Regions from separate parts of the Desulforegula conservatrix Mb1Pa genome, predicted to be linked through region 1. Evidence: riboswitches for the same ligand, from Rfam matches in the RefSeq annotation. Region 1 holds a riboswitch; the other holds the start of a gene.
The links. Region 1 has a riboswitch for cobalamin ahead of K245_RS0112590 (histidine phosphatase family protein). Riboswitches for the same ligand answer to the same signal wherever they lie in the genome.

Region 2: linked by a shared signal. The riboswitch ahead of K245_RS0115680 (TonB-dependent receptor plug domain-containing protein) and the one ahead of K245_RS0112590 (histidine phosphatase family protein) in region 1 are both predicted to bind cobalamin.

The regions. Positions count from the first base shown of each region.
Region 1 covers NZ_AUEY01000034.1:3,692-9,843, forward strand. The annotation lists gene cobS (adenosylcobinamide-GDP ribazoletransferase) at 1-461, opposite strand, end outside; gene cobT (nicotinate-nucleotide--dimethylbenzimidazole phosphoribosyltransferase) at 463-1,524, opposite strand; gene cobU (bifunctional adenosylcobinamide kinase/adenosylcobinamide-phosphate guanylyltransferase) at 1,697-2,233, opposite strand; gene K245_RS0112590 (histidine phosphatase family protein) at 2,226-2,879, opposite strand; cobalamin riboswitch at 3,186-3,330, opposite strand; gene K245_RS0112595 (M16 family metallopeptidase) at 3,484-6,152, shown strand, end outside.
Region 2 covers NZ_AUEY01000053.1:11,394-17,545, reverse strand. The annotation lists gene K245_RS0115695 (FecCD family ABC transporter permease) at 1-937, shown strand, start outside; gene K245_RS24850 (ABC transporter ATP-binding protein) at 934-1,719, shown strand; cobalamin riboswitch at 2,076-2,263, shown strand; gene K245_RS0115680 (TonB-dependent receptor plug domain-containing protein) at 2,418-4,631, shown strand; gene K245_RS0115675 (NHL repeat-containing protein) at 4,628-5,968, shown strand.

The DNA.
Region 1 (6,152 bases):
GTCATGATTATGGACATGGAACATCTGCCAGCTATTGGAGCCATAACAAGTGCCCTGGTTCTTAAGTCTCCGTTCAAAGAGAAAAGAGCAGAGGTTTTCAAAAGCATAATACTGACGAGTGCAGCTGCCCCCATGGTTCCAATCCTGCTGTCACGCATTATCTCAAGAATTCTATCCCTGGGCCTTGAACTTAAGAAGCCGTCTGCAGTATCTGCAAGGCCGTCAAGGTGAAGCCCTTTTGAAATGGACACCATAAAAAACATACATAACACTGACCTGACCAAGGGCGGGAAAAAGCAGAAAAGAAAGGAATCTGATATTGCTGTAGCAAGGCCTATAAAGAGTCCTACCACAGGGAAAAAGACTATGGATTCCCCAAGATCATCAGAGCTTCCGGACATTTTCCCAGGTACAGGAATTATAGTCAGAAATGACAGGGCAGAAAAAAAACCTTTGAACATTTTATTCACCGCCGTTGACTCCTGCCTCATCAAATGTGGCAACATCAGTAAGAAGCCTTGAGGCCGCTTCAACAAAAGGCATACAGAGAACTGCGCCAGTGGCTTCTCCAAGCCTTAACCCCAAATCTAAAAGAGGCTTTTTACCGAGTTTTTCGAGCGCCCTGATATGCCCTTGCTCCACACTCTTGTGAGAAGGTATCATATAAAGTCTGGACAAAGGACATATTGAATCCGCAATAAGTGCTGAAGCTGTTGATATAAAGCCGTCTATAATTACAGGCTTCCTGACCGAAGCTGCGCCAAGAATTATTCCGGCCATTCCACCAATTTCGAATCCTCCGATTTTGGACAAGACATCAATCCCATTTGATGGGTCAGGATTATTGATTTCAATGGATTTTTCTATCATGGAAATTTTGAATGAAAGTTTCTCGTCATCGATGCCGGTTCCACGCCCGGTTGCTTCTGAAGGCGATATGCCTGTAAGCACCGATACAATAGCGCTGCTTGGAGTTGTATTACCTATACCCATTTCGCCTATGGCAAAAATATCCGTATCAGCAGCAAGTTCCAAAGCTATTCTAATACCTTTTTCTATGGATTCCACAGCCTGGCCTACTGTCATAGCCGGGCCTTTGGCCATATTCATTGTGCCTTTGGCAACCGGGCATGAAATAAAATCTCTATGTGTTTCAATTCCTTCAAGCGGACTTGCCACTCCCATATCGACAACCTTAACCTTTGCCCTGGCCATGTTTGCCATGGCATTGATTCCGGCTCCGCCACGCAGAAAGTTATAAACCATCTGGGCGGTCACTTCCTTGGGGAAGCTACTGACACCAGCGTCTGCTATCCCATGATCTGCGGCCATTATTACTGCCGTTCTTTTTTCAAATTGAGGAGAAACATTGCCTGTAATTCCAGCAAGTTCTTCAGCAAGATCCATCAGTCGTCCCATGGCCCAATAAGGCATTGTAAGTCTTTCAAGCCTTTGCTTCGCAGCATTCTTAGAGTTTTCATCTATTCCGGTTATTTTTTTGAGTGTTTCGTTCAGTAAATTCATTTGTTTAGATTGCCTCCGTCGGGTCGCTTTTTGAAAAAAGCTTCGCAAATACTTTATGGTTTAAATGGATTGTTACAGACACTGTTACTTTCAGAACCTAAAATTTTCAAACTAAGTCATATAAGGCAAAGCTGAGAATTGAAGACAGCCGCATATTCTTATGATTAAAAGTTCACTTCAGCTTCAAAGGAATCCCTGAAACCATCAAATAAGCGGAGTCAGCCCTGGAAGCCATCACCTGATTGCATCTTCCGAGAAGATCCCTGAAATCACGGGATGCTTTGTTATCAGGAACAATGCCCATGCCTGTCTCGTTTGTTACAAATATGACTGACGCAGAAACGCTTTGGCAGGCTTTAATTATATCCATACAATAATCAGAGACTTCTTCCTCGGTAATCCCGATCTTATTATTAAAAGCCCGTTGCATGAGATTACTGACCCAGAGAGTTAGACAGTCGACAAGAATAACGTCTTTGCTCCCTTGCTCAAGTATGACTCCAGCAATGTCAACTGGCTCATCAACTGTTTTCCAGCCTTCGTCCCTTTCATTTATATGTTTTTCAATTCTTGAATCCATCTCATCGTCCACTCCAGATGGACAGGTCGCCAGATAGATTCTCGTTTTTGATATTTCTTCGGCTATTTTCAGGGCATAAGCACTCTTGCCGCTTCTACAGCCACCTGTGATGAAAACAATCTTACCCATTCGTGTTTTCCCCTGTGCCACCTAAATAAACTGAATTCAAATGGGACGTGTCATTTAGAAATGAAAGATATCCGAAGCCGGCTGAGATGCTAAGGCAGGAAACGGACGCGATATCAGCCGCAAAATGAAAATGCTTTTCAGGAGGGATACCAAGCCACAGACAGATAAGACTTTTGATGACTCCTCCGTGGGTACAAACAGCAATTTTATGTTTTTTATCAGAAAGTGCATATTCTTTAATTTTTCCCGCAACTATCTCTATTCTTTCAAAAAAACCTTTAATGCACTCTCCGTCAGGAAAACAGAAATCACCTTCCTGCCTGAGCCATTTTTCAGCTTTTTCAGGGTATTTTTCCGAAATTTCCTGCCATGTTTTCATCTCCCAACCTCCAAAATCGATCTCGACAAGATCTTCATCAAAAACAACCCTGCCGCTGAATACTCTTTCAGCTGTTTCCGTGCATCTTGAAAGAGGGCTTGAAATACAGGTCCGTATTTCGGACAAATCAGACCGAAAAGACAGAGCATCAGCCTGACTTCTGCCAATTTCAGTTAATGGAAGATCTGATATGCCTGAAAAGAGTCCCCTTGTCTGGGCAGTTGTTTCTCCATGCCTGATCAAATAAACCGTAATCGTTTTGTCCAAAATGGCCTCTCGAAAATAAAAAAGCCCCGAAAAATCCAAAATATTTCAACCGAAATATTTCAATTGGATTCTCCGGGGCACCGTATTTTGCCCAGATAACAATAAACAGTCATTTACAAGGCTGCCCCGTTCCACGAGGGCGCAAGCTCATATATTGAGCATGCCTTTAAAATGGTTATTATATTCCATTTTTAAATCAAAGATGAAATCAAGGCGGCAAGGAGGAAGCGACGCAAACGTACGTGGTTTGTACGCTCTTGGAGCTGACGACGATGCCAACCCTATCCATTTATTGGGATAGCGCTTTGATTTAGAATTGGAATAACAGGTAATCTGGCTTGCGGAAATATGTTGTTCATCTCCGGTCACAGTGGCGGGCCCGCGCCGGATTTTCACCAGCTTCCCCTGTTTCAAAATCATCACAAGCTGTACTATCCGAAAGCAGGCATGTCAATTCAAAGGTTTTTAAAGCCTCCAAGGAGTGTTGCCAAATAACAGAAAAATCATCAACATGGCCACAAACAAAGCCCGTGCACATATTAAAGACTTATGCTATGTTTTGTGCCTTCTAAACAAACAGCCATAACATATGGAGCTTATACGAATGAAAAAATTGCTTTTATCCGCCATACTCCTTGTTTTTTTATTTACCCAGGGATGCGCCCCAAAAAACACACAAGGCCCCGAAGCAATAAACCAAAAATCAGGCAGTCAGGCATCAGATCCTACAGGTCGATATTCTTGGCCTAATTCTGTCAGCGACCTCGAACAGGATCCAGCAATGACAACAGGCAAATTTGAAAACGGCCTCAGATATGTGATCATGAAAAACAAAAAACCTGAAGGCAGAGTAAGCATTCATCTTAATATTCAGGCAGGATCAGGATATGAAAATCAAGGAGAGGAAGGCATTGCCCATTTTCTTGAGCACATGCTCTTCAATGGCACGAAAAGCTATCCGCCTGGTGAACTGGTAAAATATTTCCAGAGCATAGGCATGGATTACGGAAGCGACCTGAATGCAAGAACAAGCTATGATACAGCCATATACGATATTATGCTTCCTTCGGGCGATGAAAAAAATATGGACAAGGGACTTTCTGTTCTTTCTGAATTTGCTGAAGACGCCCTGCTTCTGCCTGATGAAGTTGAAAACGAAAAGGGAGTCATTCTTTCAGAAAAAAGAGTAAGAAACAGCGCCGAATACAGAATTGCAATAGCAACCCAGAAATTCATTTTCAACGGCCTCAGAATTACGGAAAGAATTCCGATTGGTTCCGAAGAAGTCATAAAGACAGCAAATACAAGGCTTATAAAAGATTTCTATGATGCATGGTACAGACCTGACAGAATGATGGTTGTAATTGTTGGCGAAACCGACGTCAAAAAAGCTGAAGATCTCGTAAAAAAGCATTTTTCAGGTATTAAACCAAGGGCTGAAAAAAGACAGGAACCCGAACTTGGCACTGTAGATCATAAAGGAACCAAGGCCTTTTATCAGTATGAAAAAGAAGCAGGAGGCACAACTGTAAGCATAAACACTGTAAGAAGCGTGCCTGCCAAACCTGATACCATTGAAGCAGAAAAAGACGCCATGGTAAAAATGATGGCAATGGGCATTCTTCAGGAACGCCTTGATTCCATAGCAAGAAAAAAGAATTCTCCCTTTACAAAGGTATATTCAGGGACAGGTATATCATTAAGGGAAATTGACCATACAGCTGTATACGCCAGTTGTGAGCAGAAAAACTGGGAAAGCGCCCTATCTTCCATATCCAAGGAAATTGAAACAGCCTTAAAATTCGGGTTTGACAAAGCCGAGTCCGAAAGGGTCAAAAAAAAGGTACTTTCAGGAATAGACAGAGAAATAGCTACTGCTCCAACCAGAGACAGCAAGGCTCTTGCCAATGAAATCATTGATAGCATGAATGACGGCAGGGTTTTCATTTCTCCTGAATACCAGAAAAAAACATTCGCTCCTTTTATTGCCTCTCTGAAAGCCGAAGATTTTGAAAAAGCATTCAAGGAAATCTGGAAGGACGATCACAGATTGGTTCTACTCACTGGAAATGCCGATGTATCAGATAAGGCATCCAAAGCTGAAGACCAGATTATAGCTGCATATGAAAATGGCAAGTCTCTTGCCACAGAAAAACCATCCGGAAAAACAGACATCAAATTCCCTTATCTGAAAGTTCCTGCAAATCCAGGGAAAATCATAAAAAAAACAAAAGACAAGGATCTTGACATCACAACTCTGGAATTTGAAAACGGGGTAGTTCTTCATTATAAAAAAACCGCTTTTAAAGCCGATGAAATAATGATGTCCGTGGCATTCGGGGATGGAAAAATCTCTGAGCCAAAAACAAAACCCGGGCTTGGCTTCATTTCAGAAGCAGTAATGAATCAAAGCGGCACCGCAACATATCTTGCCGAGGATCTTCAAAAAGTTCTGGCAGGCAAAAATATCAGTTCCTCGTTTCAGACCAGTGGAGAAAGGTTTAATTATCAGTGCTCTTCTTCCAAGGAAGATCTTACGACACTTTTCGACCTTGTTTACTCCCAGATTTCTGACCCAGGATTCAGGGATGAAACCCTTGAAAGAAAAATCAAGCAACATGAACAGGATTATGAAGGGTTTACCAAATCCGCAGATGGATTGATGAGAATCAAGGCTCCATATTTCCTTTCAGGAAATGACCAGAGATTCATGATGCCAGATCCGAACACTCTGAAAAAATTTGTGGTCAACGACCTTAAATCGTGGATAGCGCCATCGATTGCAGAATCAGCTATGGAAATAAGCGTTGCCGGTGACTTTGACGAAGCTGAACTTACAAGACTGGTATCAGCATATTTCGGTTCCATGAAAAAAAAGAAGCCTTTTACTAAAATCCAGCAGGTAAAACTGAACTTCCCTGAAGGAAAAAAACTGGATCTTTCGGTCAAAAGCCAGGAAAAAAACGCTTCCATCCACATTGTTTGGCCGACTCCTGACATCAAAAGCATAAATGATCTTAAAACCATAAGAAGACTCAACATTCTTTCTTCTGTACTTGAAAACAGACTCATAAAAGTTGTCAGGGAAAAACTCGGAGAAACCTATTCTCCTGCCGCAATCTTTGACATAGAGATGAATTATGAAGGTTCTGCCGGAATTCATGTGCTTATAAATTCAAGCACTGAAAAGGCCGATGAAATAAAGAAGGTGGCAATGGATATAGCGGCAGGGCTAAGCAATTCAGAAATAACGGATGAGGAGTTCGAGCAGGC
Region 2 (6,152 bases), on a different contig from region 1:
TGCAGCCTCTGTATTCGGTATTCTTACAGGTGCTTCAGATTACGGTCTTTCTGATATCAAGGCTATTATCCTTTCCCATCCAGTGGACGACACTGCAAGATCAGTTATTATTGATCTCAGGATGCCAAGGGTTATTGTCGCAGCCCTTGCAGGGGCTATTCTCTCCTGTGGTGGTCTCGTTTTTCAGGCTATTTTCAGAAATCCTCTTTCAGAACCATACATACTCGGCCTATCCGGTGGATCAGGAGTAGGAGCGCTGATTGCCATAAGCATGGGGCTTGCAAGATTGCCTTTTGGGGTAATAACTGCTTTCATGGGCGGGATGGCCGCACTTATTGTCCTTTTTTACATCTCATCAGGAACAAAATTCCATCACTCGGACTCCCTTGTCCTTTCAGGCGTTATGATCAACAGTTTTTGCGGGGCGCTCATAATGTTCATCATCAGCATTGCAAGGGATACAAAAATTTACGGCATTGTAAGCTGGCTCATGGGGGATTTCTCTAACCAGGATTTCACAAATGCCTCTGTGATGGCGTCTGTTTTCATACCTTGCTTTGCCGGGATGTGGCTCCTTTCCCACAGTCTTAATCTCATATCAACCGGAGAAGAGCTTGCTGAATCAATGGGTGTAAAAGCCCGTACCGTAACGTGGGTAATGATAGTGCTGGTCTCAGTTCCTGTTTCTGTGCTTGTAAGTTTCTGTGGATTGATCGGGTTTGTGGGGCTTGTAGTTCCTCATATTACAAGAAGACTTGCTGGCCATGATCATCGTTTGCTTTTTCCATTATGTGCTCTTTATGGCGGAGGCTTTATGGTGCTCTGCGATCTTCTTTCCAGAACCATATACAGTAACGGTGAACTGCCGGTTGGTGTAATAACAGCTCTTATCGGATCTCCATTTTTCATTGCAATACTGAAAAGGGAGCGTTCATGAAATCCGCAATTAAAGGAATAAATGCAGGTTATTCATATAAGGATATCCTGGCGGTCGATAATGTCAGTTTTTCTGTAGGACAGGGCTTGCTCGTCGCCATTGCAGGGCCAAATGGTTCGGGGAAAACAACTCTTCTAAAGATGATTGCAGGGCTTGTAAAGCCTGGTTCAGGCGAAGTCTCACTGTTTGGCCGGGATTTGCGTTCAATGACAAGAAAAGAAATTGCCAGAAGATTGGCCTGGGTTCCCCAATCCCCAGAGCCTGTTTTTGGATACAGGGTGAAAAATCTTGTGATGATGGGAAGATCTCCTCACCAGGGCTTCCTCGGCTTTGAAAGCATTGATGATCGAAGGATAGCAAAAGAAGCCATGGGACAGACCGATATCTTGAATTTTAAAGATCGTTTTCTAACAGATCTCAGCGGAGGCGAACTCCAGCGAGCTTTCATAGCAAGGGCTCTTTGCCAGTCCCATGAAGTGCTTTTGCTGGACGAGCCTACTTCATCCCTTGACCCGGCTCATCAGATCCAGATCATGAATGTTCTCAGGGATCTTTGCAAAAATCGCAATTCAACAGTAATTATGGTCAGCCATGATCTTAATCTGTGCTCCATGTACGCGGACAGGCTCATGCTCATGAAAAACGGAAGAATAGCAGATTTCGGCCCGCCCGAAACTGTCCTTAACCCTTCGATGCTTGAATCTGTCTACGGATGCAAACTCTCTGTGGAATTACACTCAGAATTAGGCTTTGCTGTTGTTGTCCCTGTGCCTGATTTTTGAAGTAGAATGATGGTTTAAGGATTTATTTATGTCCGGGATGCGCTGTCTGCTCAATTACTTGACAAGAAAGCCCAAATTGTAGGTCGGATATTAGAGCGTCCTTTGCTCGTAATCCGACATTGAGCCGGATGCACGGTTTATACACACAGCTTTTGAACCAGCATCACCCATGATGGACTTACAAAAAGTCAGAAAGGGCATTGGTATCATGCCGGACTTAATTCGGTATCTTTGTATTTTCAATTAGTTCTGGATTTCGGCCTTCTCCGGAATGACTGAAATAGGACTTTTTGCGACCTTGTCACCGCATATTCCCATCCCATTTTTTTATTGACTAAAACATCCTCTATGTCTAAAAGCCATGAATAAGCATTGGTGTCCTGATTCTATCAGGACTTAAAAGGGAATCCTGTGTGAATCAGGAACGGGCCCGCCGCTGTAACCGGGGACGATTGCTGCAATATGTCACTGCTTTAATGTGGGAAGACGCAGCATATCAGGTTGATCCGGGAGTCAGAAGACCTGCCAGAGCTGTAATCGGATTTTTCGGCGTGGTAACCGGAAGTTTCGGTGCCTTATGTCTTGTCTGCATTTTTTTTGCAGATATAAGAATCAGGCATATTTTTCTCCAGGATCAATAAGGGATGACCGGGATTTACCGGGCATCCCTTTTTTTATTTTTAAGGACAGTATTAAAAATGATGGACTCGCAAAAAGTCAGGAAAGGGCTTCAGCGTCATACCGGACTTGATCTGGTATCCAGTATTTTCAAGCACTTCTGGATTACGGCCTGCGCCGGAATGACGGAAATCGGACTCATATTTGTTTTCATATTATTTGCCTCATCAATTTGCATTTCCGCTGAAAAAGATTCGTCAATAGATGAGAAATGCGAAGGCAAAGGCAAAGTCACCTTCATGGGCGAGAGAGACCCTAATAAACGATACGATCAGAAGGAAACTTTCAAAACCGGAGATGTGGATCTTAAAAAAACATCTTCAACCTGCCTTGTGATAGACAGGGCTGACATGGAAGGCAAAGCCCAGACTTTGGGCGAGGCTCTTGATAAAGAAGCAGGGATTCAGATCAGGAACTCCGGCGGGACAGGCAGTTTTGCATCTATATCTTTAAGAGGTTCGGAATCAAGTCAGGTCATGGTTTTTATGGACGGAGTCCCTTTAAGCTCAGCGTCTGAAACAGGTGTTGATCTTGGTTCCATCCCGCTTGGAGATGTCGAATCAGTAGAGATTTTTAAAGGTACCACTCCCATGAATTTTGGGATGGCCTCAATGGGCGGAGCGGTCAATATCAAAACCCTTAGGTCAAAACCTGGAATGGCTGGTTTTCTTTCTGCCGGAGCTGGCAGTTATGGAACAAAGGCGTTAACAGGATATTTCAATCATAAGCCAGGAGCCTGGGATTATCTTTTTTCGTTTGATTCACTCAGTTCTGACAATGATTATGAAATAGATAATGATAACGGTACTCCGTACAATCCATACGATGATAAAGAAGAAAAAAGAAAGAATGCCCAGATCAGGCAGGACAGCTTTCTTGCAAAAACCGGCTGTGATATCGGCAAATCTGGGCGGATTGATTTTCAGGATCAGTATTTTGCAAAGAATCAGGGCGTTCCTTCATACGCTTCCTACAATAATTCTGAAAATGACGCATGGCTTGATACAATGAGGAATATTTTCAGCACTTCATATACTGCAAATGATTTTACTCCTCTTCTTCTTTCCACAAGAACAAGATTCAGCCATACAATGAAAAGGGAAGAATATGACGATCTAAGCAATTCAATCGGTCTTGGAGTCCAGCACTCAAAGTACGATACTGATTCCATAGAAGCCGGGTTTTATGCTGAATGGAAGAATATGTTCAATACTGTGGAATTTATGACTGAGGCAAGATCTGAAACCTTTAAGTCAAAGGATCTTGTTGCTGGCAGAACTGCCCAGGACGCAGATAGAAATACCTTCGTAACAGGAATTCAGGATAGGATTCTTATTGATCCTGTGGGCAGGTTATCCGCAACTCCGGGAATAAGATATTCTTTCACGAGCGATGACGGTAAATCTTATGAAACTGATGATTATGAATCAGGCTTTTCCTCAGAGGACAGGTATTATTTCAGCCCGCAGTTTGGTCTTTTATATACATTGAATGACTCGATAACCATGAAGTCAAATATTGCCAAATATTACAGGGAACCTTCATTTTTCGAGCTTTTCGGAGATCGTGGTTTTTTTGAAGGAAACGAAAGACTCGTCCCAGAAAGAGGAATAAATTTTGACGCTGGCGCAGAATTCAGACAGAAATGCCTTCATGAATATGTTCAGGAAATTTTTTTCGGGGCGACATATTTTCATGACAGGATTTACGATCTGATCACAAGAACCTATGACGCAAGAGGTGTAGGTGTTTCAGTAAATGTTCCGGGCGCTCTGATCACAGGGGTTGAGGGTCTGGCCGGAATTAGATTTTTCGGCAGAACAGGCCTTTATTTCTCCGCTGTTTTGCAGAATCCTGACAATCTGACTTCAGGTCTTAAAGGCAATCAGCTTCCTGGCAGATTTTCGTCAAAGTTTACGGTCAGGGCCGAGACAGGTACAGATATAGGACTGAACAAGTTTTTGACCTATGCCGAATATATAGGTGAAAACGATATGTATTATGACACTCCTAATCTTCTTTCTGCGGAAGACAGGCGCTTTGTAAATATTGGCGCCGAATACGGTATAGGTGATTTTACAACGTGTTTTGACATAAAGGATATAACAGACGGGAGGTATTCGGATTACAGACTTTATCCGTCTCCGGGACGTTCTTTTCTTTTCACCGTCAAATACAAATTTTCAAAAGATATAATTGAAGATTCAATTGCTAATAATAAGGAGAGAAAATGAAAAAGTTAAAACTGACGTTAGGCACGGTTGTATTAGCTGCTGCTTTTCAAACAATGTCTTTGGGAATATGTCTGGCTGAAACAAAATTCACTGCAGTGGCCACAAGTGCTGCAACTGATTTTTCAAGTGGCTCCCATATTACTGTCACTGGTGACAGCCCAAGGACTTTGACTGAGGATCTTGTGCCTGCTGGGTCTGACATGACTGTAGTTTCAAAGGGCAAAAATTTTTATCGTATGGAAAGATCAGGCGCCAATAATATTACCAAGTTTGATATAAGCAAACCAGACAAACCTGTATGGCAGTATTCCACAGAAGGATCAGAGACAGGCAGCAATCCACATGATCTTATTTTTGCGACAGACAGTCTTGCTTATCTTCTGAGGTACGGATCGAGTCGCGCATGGCTTGTAAACACTACTGCATCAAAACAGGAAAGTTTTAAGGTCGGCGAGCTTGATCTTTCAGCATACGCAGACAGGGACGGCAAGCCTGAGATGAACAGCGGAGTTATTGTTGGCGATAAGCTTTTTGTGACTTTGCAGAGAATTGATTTTACAGGCGGTTGGGGGCACTCTGTTTATAATCAGGCTTATGTTGCTGTTTTCAATGCATCAACCGGAGCTGAAATAAACACTGGAAGGGGAGAAGATGGTCTTAAAGGTATTGCTCTTCCGCTCGAAAATCCTGGCTCAATACAGTATGTTTCTCAAACCGGCATGATTTATGTCCAGTGTTCAGGGCAGTATAATAAAAAATACACGGGCGGGATTGCAGTAATAGATCCAAGTAATTATGAGTCTGCCGTTCTTGTTGATGACGGAACAGAGCTTGTTCATCCCTATGGATCAATATCAGGTATGGTTATTGTCTCGCCTTACAAGGGCTATTTTGTAGGTTATAATGGCTGGGGGAATAATAATCTCTATAAATTCAACCCTGCTTCTTTTACATCTGCTCCGGTTGCCATACCAGGATTCGAAGGCAAAAATATTTCAGGGCTTGAGCCAACGAGTCTTGATAAAAAAGGAATGGTCTGGGTTGCAACATCAGATCTTGACCCTGCTACATATAATCTGAGCAATCCTTCAATAAAAATAATCGATTCAGGGACAGATCAGGTTGATCAGACAATAAGCACAAAACTGGTTGCACAGAAATTTGTTTTTTGTGAAGGGACTCCTGGTTCTGGCAGTTCTTCTGATTCATCTGAGGGAGGTAGCTGTTTCATATCTTCTGCCACAAATATGTCATGGTTTTCATGGTGCGGGCTTTCTTTAATCTCTCTGATTCTTTTAATTTCAGGTGCTTCAGATTTTATAAAAAAGACCAAGTAAATAGAATAGCTGGATTGTTTTAATGATTGTGGGGGACTATTATTAATAATTCCCCCACATTTTCATATAGATAAAAGTTCAAAGGCCGTTTTTTGGAAAAAGCTTGGCAAAAACTTTTCGGTTATGGATTCTTTTGCTTGAAAAACATATGTTCTCAACACGTAATAAAAAAACATAAAAGTTT